DNA from 2 places in the Pseudomonas brassicacearum genome. Region 2 is predicted to be linked to the other one. Evidence: riboswitches for the same ligand, from Rfam matches in the RefSeq annotation. Region 2 holds a riboswitch; the other holds the start of a gene.
The links. Region 2 has a riboswitch for cobalamin ahead of cobO (cob(I)yrinic acid a,c-diamide adenosyltransferase). Riboswitches for the same ligand answer to the same signal wherever they lie in the genome.
Positions count from the first base shown of each region.

Region 1: linked by a shared signal. The riboswitch ahead of cobW (cobalamin biosynthesis protein CobW) and the one ahead of cobO (cob(I)yrinic acid a,c-diamide adenosyltransferase) in region 2 are both predicted to bind cobalamin.

Region 1 covers NZ_CP045701.2:2,346,825-2,354,494, reverse strand. The annotation lists gene cobN (cobaltochelatase subunit CobN) at 1-1,521, opposite strand, end outside; gene cobW (cobalamin biosynthesis protein CobW) at 1,525-2,589, opposite strand; cobalamin riboswitch at 2,687-2,902, opposite strand; cobalamin riboswitch at 3,178-3,401, shown strand; gene GFU70_RS10325 (CbtB domain-containing protein) at 3,502-3,690, shown strand; gene GFU70_RS10320 (CbtA family protein) at 3,702-4,397, shown strand; gene GFU70_RS10315 (cobalamin biosynthesis protein) at 4,394-4,798, shown strand; gene cobM (precorrin-4 C(11)-methyltransferase) at 4,876-5,622, shown strand; gene nfuA (Fe-S biogenesis protein NfuA) at 5,793-6,377, opposite strand; gene GFU70_RS10300 (fatty acid cis/trans isomerase) at 6,493-7,670, opposite strand, start outside.
Region 2 covers NZ_CP045701.2:4,949,147-4,956,816, reverse strand. The annotation lists gene GFU70_RS21320 (AI-2E family transporter) at 1-127, shown strand, start outside; gene hda (DnaA regulatory inactivator Hda) at 297-1,001, shown strand; gene GFU70_RS21310 (C40 family peptidase) at 1,214-1,840, shown strand; gene GFU70_RS21305 (C40 family peptidase) at 2,006-2,539, shown strand; gene GFU70_RS21300 (PQQ-dependent sugar dehydrogenase) at 2,685-3,995, opposite strand; gene GFU70_RS21295 (hypothetical protein) at 4,134-4,718, opposite strand; cobalamin riboswitch at 4,872-5,099, shown strand; gene cobO (cob(I)yrinic acid a,c-diamide adenosyltransferase) at 5,178-5,789, shown strand; gene GFU70_RS21285 (cobyrinate a,c-diamide synthase) at 5,801-7,198, shown strand; gene bluB (5,6-dimethylbenzimidazole synthase) at 7,195-7,670, shown strand, end outside.

The DNA.
Region 1 (7,670 bases), 2.6 Mb from region 2:
CTGGATGCCGACGAAGGTCAGGCCCAGGCGCAGGCCGGCGACCATCAAGCGTCCCTCGCGGAACATCGGGTCCTGCGCGGGCGAGCCCCAGCGCGCCAGCACCGCTTGGCGATTGGTTTCGGGCAGTGCGTCGAACAAGGCCTGGTACTCGGCAAGGGCCAGGCTCTGGTGACAGGGACGCAAGTCGAGGCTGTCCAGGTCATTACTGACCCCGCCGAGCAATTGCTGGATCAACGCGGTGCCGCTTGCTGGCAGTTCAGCCGGCAGTGGATAGCCCTCGGCCTGCAGGGCCCGCAGGATATTCAGCGCCGCCGCCGGGGTGTCCAGGCCGACGCCATTGCCGATGCGCCCGTCGCGGGTCGGGTAGTTGGCGAGGATCAGCGCCACACGCTTTTGGGCATTGGGCAAACGCGCCAGGGTGGTCCAGCGTCGGGCCAGCCCAGCGACAAAATCCATACGCTCGGGCGCGGCCCGGTAGCAGACCACGTCGCTCTGGCTGCGCTCGCTGCGCCAGGCCAGGTCCTTGAAACTGATGGGGCGGCTGATGATCCGTCCGTCCAGTTCCGGCAAGGCTATGTGCATCGCCAGGTCCCGTGGTCCCAAGCCCTGCTCGCTGGCACGCCAGCCGGGTTCGTTGTCCTGGGCGCAGATCGCCTGGATCACCGGGATGTTGCGACGAAACGGGCGCAGATGCGCAGCTTCGGGGCTGGATTGAGCGAAGCCGGTGGTATTGAGGATCACGCCCGCCGCCACTTCGTCCAACCAATCCTCTACAAGTGCAAGGCAAGCAGGCTCCTTGAGGCTGGCCACGGCAATCGGCAGCGGATTGAGCCCCGCCGCTTGCAGGCGCTGGCAGAACACGTCGATGAACGCGGTGTTCGCCGCTTGCAGGTGGGAGCGATAAAACAGCACCGCCGCCACTGGCTGCCCGGCGCTCCAGTCGGCTTGCCAATCGTCGAGGTTGGCGCTGGTTTTGCGCGGGTGATAGATGGCCGTGCGCGGCAAGGCCTGCGGCTCGGTCCACGGATAATCGCGGCCAAACCATTGGCTGCCCAGGTTGTGAAACAGATCCAGGGCATTGCCCAGCCCGCCCTGGCGCAAGAACTGCCAGAGCCGGTCGCGGTCTTCGCAGGGGACGTTGCTCAGGTCGCTGAGCTCCGGGTCCGGACGATCATCCCCCGGCACCAGGATCAGCTTCACCCCGCGCCCGGCCAACTCCATCAGGCGCTCGATACCGTAGCGCCAATAGCCGATGCCGCCATGCAGCGACAGCAGGATGACCTTGGCGTGGCGCAGCACGTCTTCGACATACAGATCCACCGAAGCGTGGTTTTGCACCTGCATCGGGTTGGCGAGGCGAAACTGCGGATAATCATCCGGCAACTGCTTCGCCGCTTCGGCCAGCAGCGCCAGGCTGGAGTCGCCGCTGCACAGGATCACCAGTTCGGCGGGGGTTTGCCCCAGGTCGGCGATGTTGTCATCCGACACAAAACCGCCGGGCTGGGTCCTGAGCAGGTGCATGGCTTAGGCGCCGAGGGCGGCGCGCAACTGCGCTTCGAGCAGCGCGGCGTCAAGCGCCTGGCCGATCAGCACCAGACGGGTGACCCGCGCTTCCTCGGCGCCCCACTGGCGGTCGAAATGCTTGTCGAAACGCGTGCCGACGCCCTGGATCAACAGGCGCATCGGCTTGTTTGGAATCGCCGCGAAACCCTTGACTCGCAGTACGCCGTGCTGGACCACCAGTTGCGTCAGCGCGTCGAGCAACAGGCTTTCGTCAGCCTGGGGCAGTTCGATGGAAATGGAATCGAAGGCGTCATGATCGTGGTCATCATCGTCGCCATCGTGGTGATGGTCGTGATGGCTGTGGCGGCCGTCGATGTGTTCTTCGGAACCGGCGCCCAGGCCGATCAGCACGTCCAGCGGCAGGCGACCGCTGCTGGCTTCGATGACCTTGACCGCCGGTGGCAGCTCTTCGGCGACCTCCTGGCGAACCTTGGCCAGGTCTTCAGGACTGATCAGGTCAGCCTTGTTGAGGATCACCAGGTCGGCGCTCGCCAGTTGGTCGGCGAACAGTTCGTGCAGCGGCGATTCGTGGTCCAGGTTCGGGTCGAGTTTGCGCTGGGCATCGACCTGGTCGGGGAAGGCGGCAAAGGTACCGGCGGCCACGGCCGGGCTGTCGACCACGGTGATCACCGCATCGACGGTGCAGGCACTGCGAATTTCCGGCCATTGGAAAGCCTGGACCAGCGGCTTGGGCAGGGCCAGGCCGGAGGTTTCGATCAGGATGTGGTCGAGGTCGCCACGCCGAGCCACCAGTTCGCGCATCACCGGGAAGAACTCTTCCTGCACCGTGCAGCACAGGCAGCCGTTGGCCAGTTCATAGACGCGGCCGTTGGCCTCTTCTTCGGTGCAGCCGATGGAACACTGCTTGAGGATCTCGCCGTCGATGCCCAGCTCGCCGAATTCGTTGACGATCACGGCAATACGCCGGCCCTGGGCGTTGTCGAGCATGTGCCGCAGCAAGGTGGTTTTACCCGAGCCGAGGAAACCGGTGACGATGGTGACGGGGAGTTTGGCCAGTGTTTTCATCGGATGCCCTTTGGCAAGGTGGCGGGCAAACGGGACGACGACCGCTGGCACAGGCGTGCGCGGAAGATTTCGCCACCGGATCACCCCGCCCGGTTGTAGTGAGAATCTGTCTCGAGGCAGGTCTCCTGGCTGACGGCGGGCCAATCTTTCGACTGGCAATTGCTGCGCCTTCCCGTGTGCCCGTTTAAAGAGAGCATGCACAGTGGCCTTGCAGAAACAGCACCGTTCACAGTTGCGGGGGCAGCCGCGGCTTGGACCGCGTTCCCTTCTTAGCTTCGGCGCATGCCGAAGAACCTCGAAGGCGCAAGGCTACGCAGGGTGTGGTGGCGGGTCAATCGCCGCAAGTAATCTGCATGACGCCGTTGTGGCGAGGGAGCTTGCTCCCGCTCGGTTGCGCAGCGACCGTAAAGAACCGGGGGCCGCTGCGCAGCCCAGCGGGAGCAAGCTCCCTCGCCACAACAGCATGCTCGCCGCGCCCCTTGTACATTGACGCCCCGCCCCCGCCCATGCTCTCCTGTGCATGGTTTGCGTAGCGGGTTCTGCTAGCTCAAATTCTGGCGTCCGAAGTTGGGCTAACAGAACCCGCTACGCAAACCACTTGTCATGGGTGCCCTTCACAGGGTGAAACGGGAAACCGGTGAATCGTGTGCTTTACTCCAAAGCCACGTCAGTCCGGTGCTGCCCCCGCAACGGTAAGCGAGCGAAGCGTCTGAACCACTGTGTCCGCGGACATGGGAAGGTGACGCTTGCAGGCCAGGCGCAAGCCCGGCCCCTCGCAAGCCCGGAGACCGGCCCATGACTCATGCATCAACAAACCCGCGGTGGGCGGGCGCTGTTCGAACCTTGGTGGGCTTTCGCCCGGGGTCTCATCGCGCTCATATCCCCCACTGAACAAGAACAGAGGGAAGCGCCATGTCGACCATCAGCAGCACCGCCCGCACCGCCAGCAGCACCACCACCCTGAGCCAACGCCTGAGCGCCGCGATCCTGGCTTCGATCCTGGGCGCGGGGCTGGTCTATTTCGCCGGTTTCTCCCACATCGAAGCGGTGCACAACGCCGCCCACGATACCCGCCACAGCGCCGCTTTCCCGTGCCATTGAGAACTGACGCCATGATCAAGCGTATCGCGCAGACCGCTGGTTTCAGCGGCTTGCTGGCCGCCCTGCTGCTGACCCTGCTGCAAAGTTTCTGGGTATCGCCGCTGATTCTCCAGGCGGAAACCTTCGAGAAGGCCCCGGCGACCGAGGTCCATGAACACGCCGACGGAGCGGCTCATACCCATGATGCCGAGGCCTGGGAGCCGGAAGACGGCTGGCAGCGCGTGCTGTCCACCACCGGCGGCAACCTGGTGGTCGCCGTGGGTTTTGCCCTGATGCTGGCGGGCCTGTACACCTTGCGCGCACCGACTCGCACCTCCCAGGGCCTGCTCTGGGGCCTGGCCGGCTATGCCACGTTCGTCCTGGCGCCGACCCTCGGCCTGCCCCCGGAATTGCCGGGTACCGCAGCGGCCGACCTGGCCCAACGGCAGATGTGGTGGATCGGCACCGCAGCGTCCACGGCGGTGGGCATTGCCTTGATCGCCTTTGGCCGGCATTGGCTGCTCAAGGTGCTGGGCGTGGCGACGTTGCTGGTGCCCCATGTCATCGGTGCGCCGCAACCCGAAGTCCACTCGATGCTGGCGCCCCAAGCGCTGGAAAGCCAATTCAAGATCGCCTCGCAGCTGACCAACGTCGCGTTCTGGCTGGCCCTCGGCCTGATCAGCACCTGGCTGTTTCGCCGTGATGGCCAAGCCCACCACGACGCATGAGCACCAGGCCGATCCTGGTGGTCGGCCTCGGCTGCCAGCGCGGCTGCCCGGCCAGCACGCTACGAGCATTGCTCGACCAGGCGTTGCTGGCCCATGGCATTGCGCTTGATCAGGTGCGAGCCCTGGCCAGTATCGACCTCAAGCGTGACGAACCGGGCCTGCTGAAACTGGCCGAACAACTGGCGCTGCCGCTGATTTGCTTCAGCGCCGAGCAGTTGGCCGAGTATCAGGAGCGGCTCAGTCACCGCTCCGAGATCGCCTTCGAACGCACCGGTTGCTACGGCATCGCCGAAAGCGCCGCCCTGGCCTTGGCCGACCAGTTGGGCACAGCGCCCGCGACGCTGCTGATGACTCGCCAAAAAGGCCCCAAGAGCACGTTGGCATTGGCGGTCGTGGCGTAAATCCCGATAATCGGCGCCCAGGATCATGAGCGATCTTCATCTGGGCGATGCTCACCTACCTTTCACAGGAGCCGGTCATGACCGTTTACTTCATCGGCGCCGGACCCGGCGACCCGGATCTCATTACCGTCAAAGGCCAGCGACTGATCCGCCACTGCGCGGTCATCATCTACGCCGGCTCGCTGGTGCCGACCGCTGTCCTTGAAGGCCATTGCGCCGAACAGGTGATCAACAGCGCCGAGCTGCATCTGGAACAGATCATCGAATTGATCAAGAGCGCCCATCTCAAGGGCCAGGACGTGGCCCGGGTGCATTCCGGCGACCCGAGCCTGTACGGCGCCATTGGCGAGCAGATTCGTTGCCTGCAGGAATTGGGCATCCCTTTCGAAATCGTCCCGGGTGTGACCGCGACCTCAGCCTGCGCCGCCCTGCTGGGCGCCGAACTGACCTTGCCGGACATCTCCCAAAGCCTGATCCTCACCCGCTACGCCGACAAAAGCCCGATGCCCGCCGGGGAAGAATTGGGCAGCCTGGCGCAGCATGGGGCGACCATGGCGATTCACCTGGGGGTCACTCATCTGGAAAAAATCGTCGACGAACTGCGGCCCCACTACGGCGCCGATTGCCCGATTGCCGTGATCCACCGGGCGACCTGGCCGGATCAGGATTGGGTGATGGGGACGCTGGACGATATCGCAGCAAAAGTACGCGCCAAGGGCTTTCGCCGCACGGCGCTGATTCTGGTGGGACGTGTGCTGGGCAATGATGTATTCAGCGAGTCTTCGCTTTACCGCGCCGGGCATGCGCATCTCTACAGGCCCTGAAGCTCAGCAAGACCCAACCTGCCCCTGCTGTAGGAGCTGCCGAGCGAAGCGAGGCTGCGATCTTTGCTCTGACACTTGGGTCTCAAGCGAAAGATCAAAAGATCAAAAGATCGCAGCCTTCGGCAGTTCCTACAGGGCGGGTGACGTTTTGCCAAGTCCCCTCGCCACAATCAGTAGTAGGCGTTTTCTTTCTGCGTGTGGTCGGTCACGTCGCGTACGCCCTTGAGCTCCGGAATGCGCTCGAGCAAGGTGCGCTCGATGCCTTCCTTCAAGGTCACGTCAGCCTGGCCGCAGCCCTGGCAGCCGCCGCCGAACTGGAGCACGGCGATGCCGTCTTCCACCACGTCGATCAGCGAAACCTGGCCGCCGTGGCTGGCCAGCCCCGGGTTGATTTCGGTTTGCAGGTAGTAATTGATGCGCTCGTTGACCGGGCTGTCGGCATTGACCATCGGCACCTTGGCGTTGGGCGCCTTGATGGTCAATTGGCCGCCCATGCGGTCAGTGGCGTAGTCGACCACCGCATCGTCCAGGAAGGCTTCGCTGAACGAGTCGATGTACGCGGTGAAGCTCTTGAGCCCCAGCGCGGTGTCTTCGGATTTTTCTTCCCCCGGCTTGCAGTAGGCAATGCACGTCTCAGCGTACTGGGTGCCGGGCTGGGTGATGAAGATGCGGATCCCGATACCCGGCGTGTTCTGCTTGGACAGCAGGTCGGCCAGGTAATCGTGGGCGGCATCGGTAATGGTAATGGCGGTCATGGAAACTCCTCGCAGGCTTGCCGGCAGTTTACGCCAATCATCGCGCCGGACAAAGTCCTAGTATTTTTGTCGGGAAAGCGCCCGGCGGCACGGAGTTTGCCACCGGGGCTGTCGATCAGAGGTTCTGGTAGCGATTCATGTCCAGCACACCGCTTTCCACAGGCTCAGTCTCCTGGATGTACTGGCTCAGGTCATGGAAGTAGTACCAGAACTGCGGGTGACTGCGACGAATGCCCCAGCGCTCGACAATCCGCTCGAACGCCGGTGCATCCTGGGCGCCTTGCATGGCCTCGACGAACGCCGGCACTTGCCCGGCCGGAATGTTGAACATGAAGTTCGGATAGCTGCTGAGCACACCCGGGTAGACCGTCAGTGTGTCCAGCCCCGGCTGGTAGCGCGCTTCTTCGCCCAGCAGGAACGCCACGTTACTGTGGGCTCGGTTGCGCAGCAGGCTGTAGACCTCCCGATGACCGCTGGCGGTTTCGATGCGCAACAGGGTCGCTTCCGGCAGTTGGTCAATCACCTTGAGCCCCGCCGCCGGGCGTGACACCAGGCGACTGAGGGCCTGTTCGGCGTTTTGCAGCGCCGGATCGATGTTCGGGCGCGAGCAGTAGGCACCGTCGCAGCGATTGATGGGGTCGGGGAACGCATTGAGCTCGCCATAACGGGCCAGCAACTGCATGGTGAAATCGCCCTTGGGGTCGCGCTCGTCAAGCTTGAGGGCGGTGGGCTTGTCATCGTCGATGGCTTCGTAATCGAGCCACATCTTGAATTTGCCGCCGGCCTGGTACCAGTCGTCAAGGTAGCCTTCCCGGGAGTCGGCCGGCATCAGGCGCAGGAAGTTCTGCTCCGCACCGTTGCGGATCAGGTCGAAATACAGCCGGGTCTGGGCCTGGTGGGACACGTTGCCGAATACATCGAAGTTTACCGCCAGTTGGTAATAAGTGCGTTCCAGCAACGGGAAGTCGAATAGCCACATCGTCTGCGGCACTTCGCCGATCAGGCCCTTGTTGACCGAGGCACTGTCGAAATGCCGGAAAATGCTCAGCAATGCATTGTCATTTCCGGCCCACAGCGTCGACCAGCTCGGCGCCGGCACATCGGCATAGGCGTCGCGGCGCAAGGCCTCATACTCGTTGCGCTTGTCCCGGTAATCGAGCCACAGGCTGACGACGCTGCCCACATCGTCGTTCTGGCCCGGCATCGCCAGCAGCGGCGTGGCCTGGCCGCGGTAGTTCGGGTCAGTGATGTACAAGTCATGTTCGGGGGCCTGGAACAATGCCCAGAAATTAT
Region 2 (7,670 bases):
GTTCGGCTTCACCGGGATCCTGCTGGCGCTACCGGTGGCGGCGGTGATCATGGTGCTGGTGCGCCATATGCACGATTTGTACAAGGATTCAGATATCTATAGCAGCGTTGAAGACCCTGATCTTTAGAGCGAATGGCGGGCGGAGTGTCAGGGAAACTGACGCTGCGTGCCCTTGCCGCTGCAAACCTTTGATTTTGCTCGTGGTCCGGCGCATTGTGCGGTCCGCGCCACGGGTATAAACTTTGCTCACTTTACACAGAGGCCACTAACGGTTCCCGAGGAACTGTTCAGTCAGCATGAAACCGATTCAGCTGCCCCTAGGTGTGCGTCTGCGTGATGACGCCACCTTTATCAACTACTACCCAGGCGCCAATGCCGCAGCACTCGGCTATGTCGAGCGGCTTTGCGAAGCCGACGCCGGCTGGACCGAAAGCCTGATCTATCTGTGGGGCAAGGACGGGGTAGGGCGCACGCATCTATTGCAGGCCGCGTGCCTGCGGTTCGAGCAATTGGGCGAACCGGCGGTGTACCTGCCGTTGGCCGAGTTGCTCGACCGCGGCGTCGAGATCCTCGACAACCTCGAACAGTACGAACTGGTCTGCCTGGACGATCTCCAGGCCGTGGCCGGCAAGGCTGACTGGGAAGAAGCGCTGTTCCATCTGTTCAATCGGTTGCGCGACAGCGGTCGGCGCCTGCTGATCGCCGCGTCGACGTCGCCGCGGGAGCTGCCGGTGAAGCTGGCGGACCTCAAGTCCCGTCTCACCCTGGCGCTGATTTTCCAGATGCGCCCGCTGTCCGATGAAGACAAACTCCGCGCCTTGCAGTTGCGCGCGTCCCGGCGTGGCCTGCACCTGACCGACGAAGTCGGGCATTTCATCCTAACCCGGGGTACCCGCAGCATGAGCGCATTGTTCGAGCTGCTTGAACGCCTCGACCAGGCCTCACTCCAGGCCCAGCGCAAGTTGACTATTCCTTTTTTGAAAGAAACCCTGGGCTGGTAGAACCGTTGCAGGTAGTGGCTCATGGCCTTCTTTGGGCGCGACGGAACCCACGGTCCTGCCGGGCTGCAGGCCATGTGACGTTCAAAATGGGCTTAAGCGCTTAGATGTAAACGTAAAACCGAGAAGTCACATTTGCATCGATTGAATTTGCAAATGAGGTTGATAGAAGGCATAGTCTCGCCATCTTTACTACTTCAGCCACGGTCGTGCCCATGCTAAGTCGCTTCGCACCCCTCGTGCCTCTCGCACTCGTTACCCTGTTGTTTGGTTGCGCTGTCCACTCCCCAGTGTCCCAGCAAGAGCAACAACCACAGGTCAAGAACTCCGTTACCGCCCAGTCTTCCTCCGTTGCGCTCCAGGAAGAAATGGCCTCCGACAAAGAGCTCGAAGCCTTCACCGACAGCAAGCCTTACCAGCTTCCAGTACTGGCCGACAGCATCCTGGAGCGCGGCATGTCGTTGATCGGTACCCGCTACCGTTTCGGCGGTACCTCTGAAGCCGGCTTCGATTGCAGCGGTTTCATCGGTTATCTGTTCCGCGAAGAGGCCGGTATGAACCTGCCGCGTTCCACTCGCGAAATGATCAACGTGAACGCCCCACTGGTGGCTCGCAACCAACTTGAACCCGGTGACCTGCTGTTCTTCAGCACCAACGGTCGTCGCGGTCGCGTCAGCCACGCCGGTATCTACCTGGGCGACAACCAGTTCATCCATTCCAGCAGCCGCCGCAGCGGTGGCGTGCGGATCGACAACCTGGGCGACAGCTACTGGAGCAAGACCTTCATCGAAGCCAAGCGCGCCCTCGCCATGGCACCGACTGTGGTCACTGCTCGCAAGTAAGCGCACAGTTTGTAAGGCAAACTTAAAGTCTTACTTGAAGTTTGCCTCATAGCCGCTAGAATCCATGATCATTGATTGATGGCAATCCGCCTGCGTACTCCGCGGGCGGATTTGTTTTCATGTCCACGGCAGAAAAGCCGCATCCAGATCAGGATTGTTCTGCATATGTCGACGTCGGCCCGCCTCGCTCTAATGTTTCTTGCCGCGCTGCTCAGCGCATGCGCCAGCCGCACTCCGCCGCCTGCTCCAGTGCGGGCCCCGGTGGTCTTTGCACCCTCGCAATCCTTTTCCCCGGTCGCCGAAGACGTGCTCTTCCGGGCGCTGGGTTTGGTGGGTACGCCTTATCGCTGGGGCGGCAACACGCCGGATTCGGGTTTCGATTGCAGTGGTCTGATTGGCTATGTGTACCGCGACGTTGCCGGCATTTCCCTGCCGCGTTCCACCCGCGAGATGATCGGCATGCGTGCCCCGGATGTCGGCAAGGAAGCCTTGCAGACTGGCGATTTGATTTTCTTCGCCACCAGCGGCGGCTCCCAGGTCAGCCATGCCGGGATCTATGTCGGTGAGGGCCGTTTTGTCCATGCGCCGGCCACAGGCGGCACGGTCAAGCTCGATAGCCTGTCCAAGGCCTATTGGCAGAAGGCCTATCTGGGCGCCAAGCGTGTGTTGCAGCCGGAGCATCTGGCGCGTAATCCCTGAGTTGTTGTTGCCCTGATCTGTGGGAGCAAAGCTTGCTCGCGAAACAGGCGGCTCGATCTCTGAGAGACCGCATCGCCTTCATCGCGGGCAAGCCTTGCTCCCACAGGTCAGGAGTAAATCCCCTCGCCACAAGGGGGGTGTCGCTTTATTTACCTGACACCCGCCAGATCTTGTTCCCCACATCATCGGCCACCAGCAACGCGCCTTGCTTGTCGATCACCACGCCCACTGGCCGGCCCTGGGCTTTTTCGTCGGCGTTCAGGAAGCCGGTCAGCACATCCACGGGTTGCCCCACCGGCTTGCCGCCGTTGAATGGTACGAAAATCACTTTATAACCACTGTGGGGCTTACGGTTCCAGGAACCGTGCTGGCCGACGAAGGCCCCTTCGGTAAACGGTGCAGGTAAGGTGCTGCCCTCGGCAAAGGTCAGGCCCAACGAGGCGGTGTGAGGGCCGACGGCGTAGTCCGGGGCGATGGCCTTGGCCACCAGGGCCGGGTTCTGTGGTTCGACCCGGACATCGACGTTCTGCCCGTAATAACTGTAAGGCCAGCCATAAAAGGCACCTTCCTTGACCGATGTGATGTAGTCCGGCACCAGGTCGCTGCCGATCTCATCGCGCTCGTTCACCGCTGTCCAGAGCGCGCCGCTGCGGGGCTCCCAAGCCAGGCCGTTGGGGTTGCGCAAGCCCGAGGCGAAGATGCGGTGATTGCCGCTGGCACGATCCACTTCCCAGATGGCGGCGCGACCTTCTTCGGCCTCCATGCCGTTTTCCGCGACGTTGCTGTTCGAGCCAGTGGTGACGTACAGCTTGCTGCCGTCGCGGCTGGCAATCACATTCTTGGTCCAGTGATGGTTGATGGAGCCCCCCGGCAAGTCGACGACCTTGGTCGGCTGTGCCTTGATCTGCGTGTCACCGTCCCGATAAGGGAAGCGGATCAGCCGGTCGGTGTCGGCCACGTACAGGTCATTGCCGACCAGGGCCATGCCGAACGGTGAGTTGAGGTTTTCCAGGAACACTGTGCGGGTTTCGGCGATGCCGTCGTGATTGGCATCGCGCAGCAGTGTGATGCGATTGGGGCTGGGCACGCCGGCGCCGGCTCGGCCCATGACTTTTTTCATCACCCAGCCCCGGATGCCCTTGGCATCGTCCGGCTTGGGCGGGGCGTTGGTTTCGGCCACCAGCACATCGCCATTGGGCAACACATAGAGCCAGCGTGGATGATCAAGCCCTTCAGCGAACGCGCCCACCTGCAGGCCCTGGGCCGGGGTCGGCTTGGCGACTTGCGGCCAGCCGATGGCTTCGGCGATGTTGACGGTGGGGATGAGGGTCTTGTTCGGTTCGGGCAGTTTCGGCGCTGGGCCGGTGCCGTCGGACACTTGCAAGGTGGAAGACTCGCCACAAGCGACAAGCCCGGCGGCAAGGGCGACGATCAAAAGATGGGGTGGCTTGAGCATGCTGGCTTCCCTATGAATGCATGTAGTTATTCATAGAGGAGCGTAGACGCGTGATGGTTCAACCGCGTGTAGGCCTCGTCAACCAGGCAAACAAGCTCCTTGTGGGGGGCTTGTTTACCCAGTTGCTTGTTGAATGAATCAGCCGTGGGCTTGCTTGAACAGCACTGCAATGCCTGGATGGTAATGGCCGGCTTCGTTGCGCAACTTGCGATAGGCGTAAGGGAAATACCAGGCCACGGCACAGGTGTTTTCCTTTTGCAGGTCGTCAATCATGTCCTGCAATTCTTCGGGCGTGGCGCTTTGCTGGGCTTTTTGCGGCGAGACGAACAGGCAGCCTAGCTTCAGGTCGCTGGCATAACTGATGCGCTTGGCATCGCTGGTGGCTTCCAGCAGCGGCTGCGTCAGGTTCAGGTTATTGACCTTGGGCCAGCGCTGAGTGGCCTGGATGAAGGCGCGCTCCTCGGTGTTGGCGATGAACAGATCGGCGCTGACGTTGCGTTCGCCTTCTTCATTCTGCTTGCGGGTCGGCGCGTTCTGCAGCGTGACCATCTCAGCCATCCAGGCGGCGGCCGACAGCAATCCGAGGTTGGCTTTTTCATCGAACCAGTAAGGCGTGTCGTTATCGCCACGCACGGCGTTGTAGCGGTCGATACAGTCAAACCAGCGTTCCAGCATCGGGCGCAGGAATTCCAATTTCGGATTGCTGATGAGCATGCCTTGCATGTTTTGCCCTCTTGTTGTTGTGATATCGGGTCGTAATGTCGCTTTGATATCACTTGCTGCAGAATCACACAAGATTGGCGTCATTTTATTGATCGGCGCCAATGATTGCCCCGACAGGCGGCTTTAATTGACGCTCCACCCCCAACCCTCTAACCTTCGCGGCTTGTTTCAGGTGCTCTGTGGCTGCGGTCGACAGAGTGAAACAGGGAAGCCGGTGAGTGCACACGAACCCGGCGCTGCCCCCGCAACGGTAAATGAGTCAACGCTGCGCTTTGTGGCCACGCAGGCCACAAACCACTGTGTCGCAGACATGGGAAGGCGCGCAGCCAGGCACCACGCCGCTCATGAGCCCGGAGACCGGCCTGATTCATCCAACGGCATCACGGTGGGCGATGCCAGGCTTGTTGCCGTCTTTTTTTGTGCCCGCCCGCCGTTATCCAATCCCAACGGAGAGCTCCCATGACCGACACCCCTGATCGCGACGAACGCCACCTGGCGCGCATGCTGCGCAAGAAAGCCGTGATCGACGAGCGCATCGCCAACTCGCCAAATGAATGCGGCTTGTTGCTGGTGCTGACGGGCAACGGCAAGGGCAAGAGCAGTTCGGCGTTCGGCATGCTTGCGCGGTCCATGGGCCACGGCATGCAATGCGGCGTGGTGCAGTTCATCAAGGGGCGCAACAGCACCGGTGAAGAACTGTTCTTCCGTCGTTTCCCGGAGCAGGTGCGCTTTCACGTCATGGGTGAAGGCTTCACCTGGGAAACCCAGGACCGTCAGCGCGACATCGCTGCCGCCGAAGCCGCCTGGGCAGTATCGCGCCAGTTGCTCAGTGATCCGTCCATCGGCCTGGTGGTGCTCGACGAGTTGAACATTGCCCTCAAGCACGGTTACCTCGACCTCGATCAAGTGCTGAGCGATCTGCAGGCTCGCCCACCGATGCAGCACGTGGTGGTGACCGGTCGCGGCGCCAAGCCCGAGATGATCGAGCTGGCCGACACCGTGACTGAAATGGGCATGATCAAGCATGCGTTCCAGGCGGGTATCAAGGCGCAGAAAGGCGTCGAACTGTGAGCGATCCCGCCATGACCCGCCGCCACTGTCCGGCGGTGCTGATCGCAGCGCCAGCCTCGGGCCAAGGCAAGACCACCGTGACTGCTGCGCTGGCCCGCTTGCATCGTAACCAGGGGCGCAAGGTGCGCGTATTCAAATGCGGCCCGGACTTCCTCGACCCGATGATCCTGGAGCGGGCCAGCGGCGCGCCGGTCTATCAGTTGGACATGTGGATGGTTGGCGAGCAGGAAAGTCGCCGACTATTGTGGGAAGCCGCTGCCGAAGCGGACCTGATCCTGATCGAAGGGGTGATGGGGCTGTTCGACGGCACCCCGTCAAGCGCCGACCTGGCGCGACATTTCGGCGTGCCGGTGCTGGCGGTGATCGATGGCACGGCCATGGCCCAGACCTTCGGCGCGCTGGCCCTGGGCCTGGCCCGTTATCAACCCGACCTGCCGTTCGCCGGGGTTCTGGCCAACCGGGTCGGCACCTTGCGCCACGCGCAATTGCTCGAAGGCAGCCTGACCGAAGGCCTGCGCTGGTACGGCGCGCTGTCCCGGGAAACCGGCATCGAATTGCCCAGCCGTCATCTGGGGTTGGTCCAGGCCAGCGAGTTGAACGACTTGGACGTGCGCCTCGACGCGGCCGCCGAGGCCCTGGCCGGCAGTTGCGAAGTGGCGCTGCCGCCAGCGGTGGAGTTCGCCGCGCCCGAGGTGATCGCCGTTGAGCCGTGGCTCGCCGGTGTGCGCATCGCCGTGGCCCGTGACGAAGCGTTTGCCTTCACTTATGGCGCGAGCCTTGATCTGCTTCGAGCCGTGGGCGCGCAGTTGAGCTTCTTTTCGCCGATGCATGACAGCGAACTGCCCGAGGCGGACAGCCTTTATCTGCCTGGCGGTTATCCAGAGCTGCACCACGTTGCGTTGGCGGGGAACGCGCCGATGCTCGCGGCGATCCGTGCCCATCACGCAGCCGATAAACCGTTGCTCGCCGAATGCGGCGGCATGTTGTATCTGCTGGATTCATTGACCGATGTCGAAGGCGTGCGCGCCGAACTGCTGGGTTTGCTGGCTGGCGATGCGCAGATGCAAAAGCGCTTGGCGGCCCTGGCGCTGCAATCGGTGGACTTGCCGGAAGGCACCTTGCGTGGGCATACCTATCATCATTCGCTGACCAGTACCGAACTCGAACCGATTGCCCGTGGCCATAGCCCCAACGGCGGGCGTGGGGCGGAAGCGGTGTTCCGGCAGGGGCGGATGACGGCTTCCTATGTGCATTTTTATTTTCCGTCCAATCCCAAGGCGATTGCTGCGTTGTTTGCGCCTGATCCTGAGACCGCTATCGCGAGCAAGCTCGGTCCCACAGGGGACCCAGTGATCTCAAGTGCAACGCTAGCCAATGTGGGAGCGGGCTTGCTCGCGAAGAGGCCATGACAGACACCGCTTTCTCTCAAGCCGAACGCGACGCCATCTACCGCGCCATCGCCGAACGCCGCGACATGCGCCATTTCATCGGTGGCACGGTTGAGCCGGCCTTGCTTCGCCGTCTGCTGGAAGCCGCGCACCAGGCCCCTAGCGTCGGCCTGATGCAACCGTGGCGATTCATCCGCATCAGTGACCGCGCCTTGCGTGGGCAGATCCGCGAGCTGGTGGAGCAGGAACGCATTCGCACCGCCGAGGCCCTGGGCGAGCGCAGCGATGAATTCATGAAGCTCAAGGTCGAAGGTATCGACGACTGCGCCGAAGTGTTGGTGGCGGCGTTGATGGAGGATCGCGAGCGGCACATCTTCGGTCGTCGGACCTTGCCGGAAATGGACCTGGCCTCGCTGTCCTGCGCGATCCAGAACCTGTGGCTGGCCTCCCGCGCCGAAGGGTTGGGGATGGGCTGGGTGTCGCTGTTCGAGCC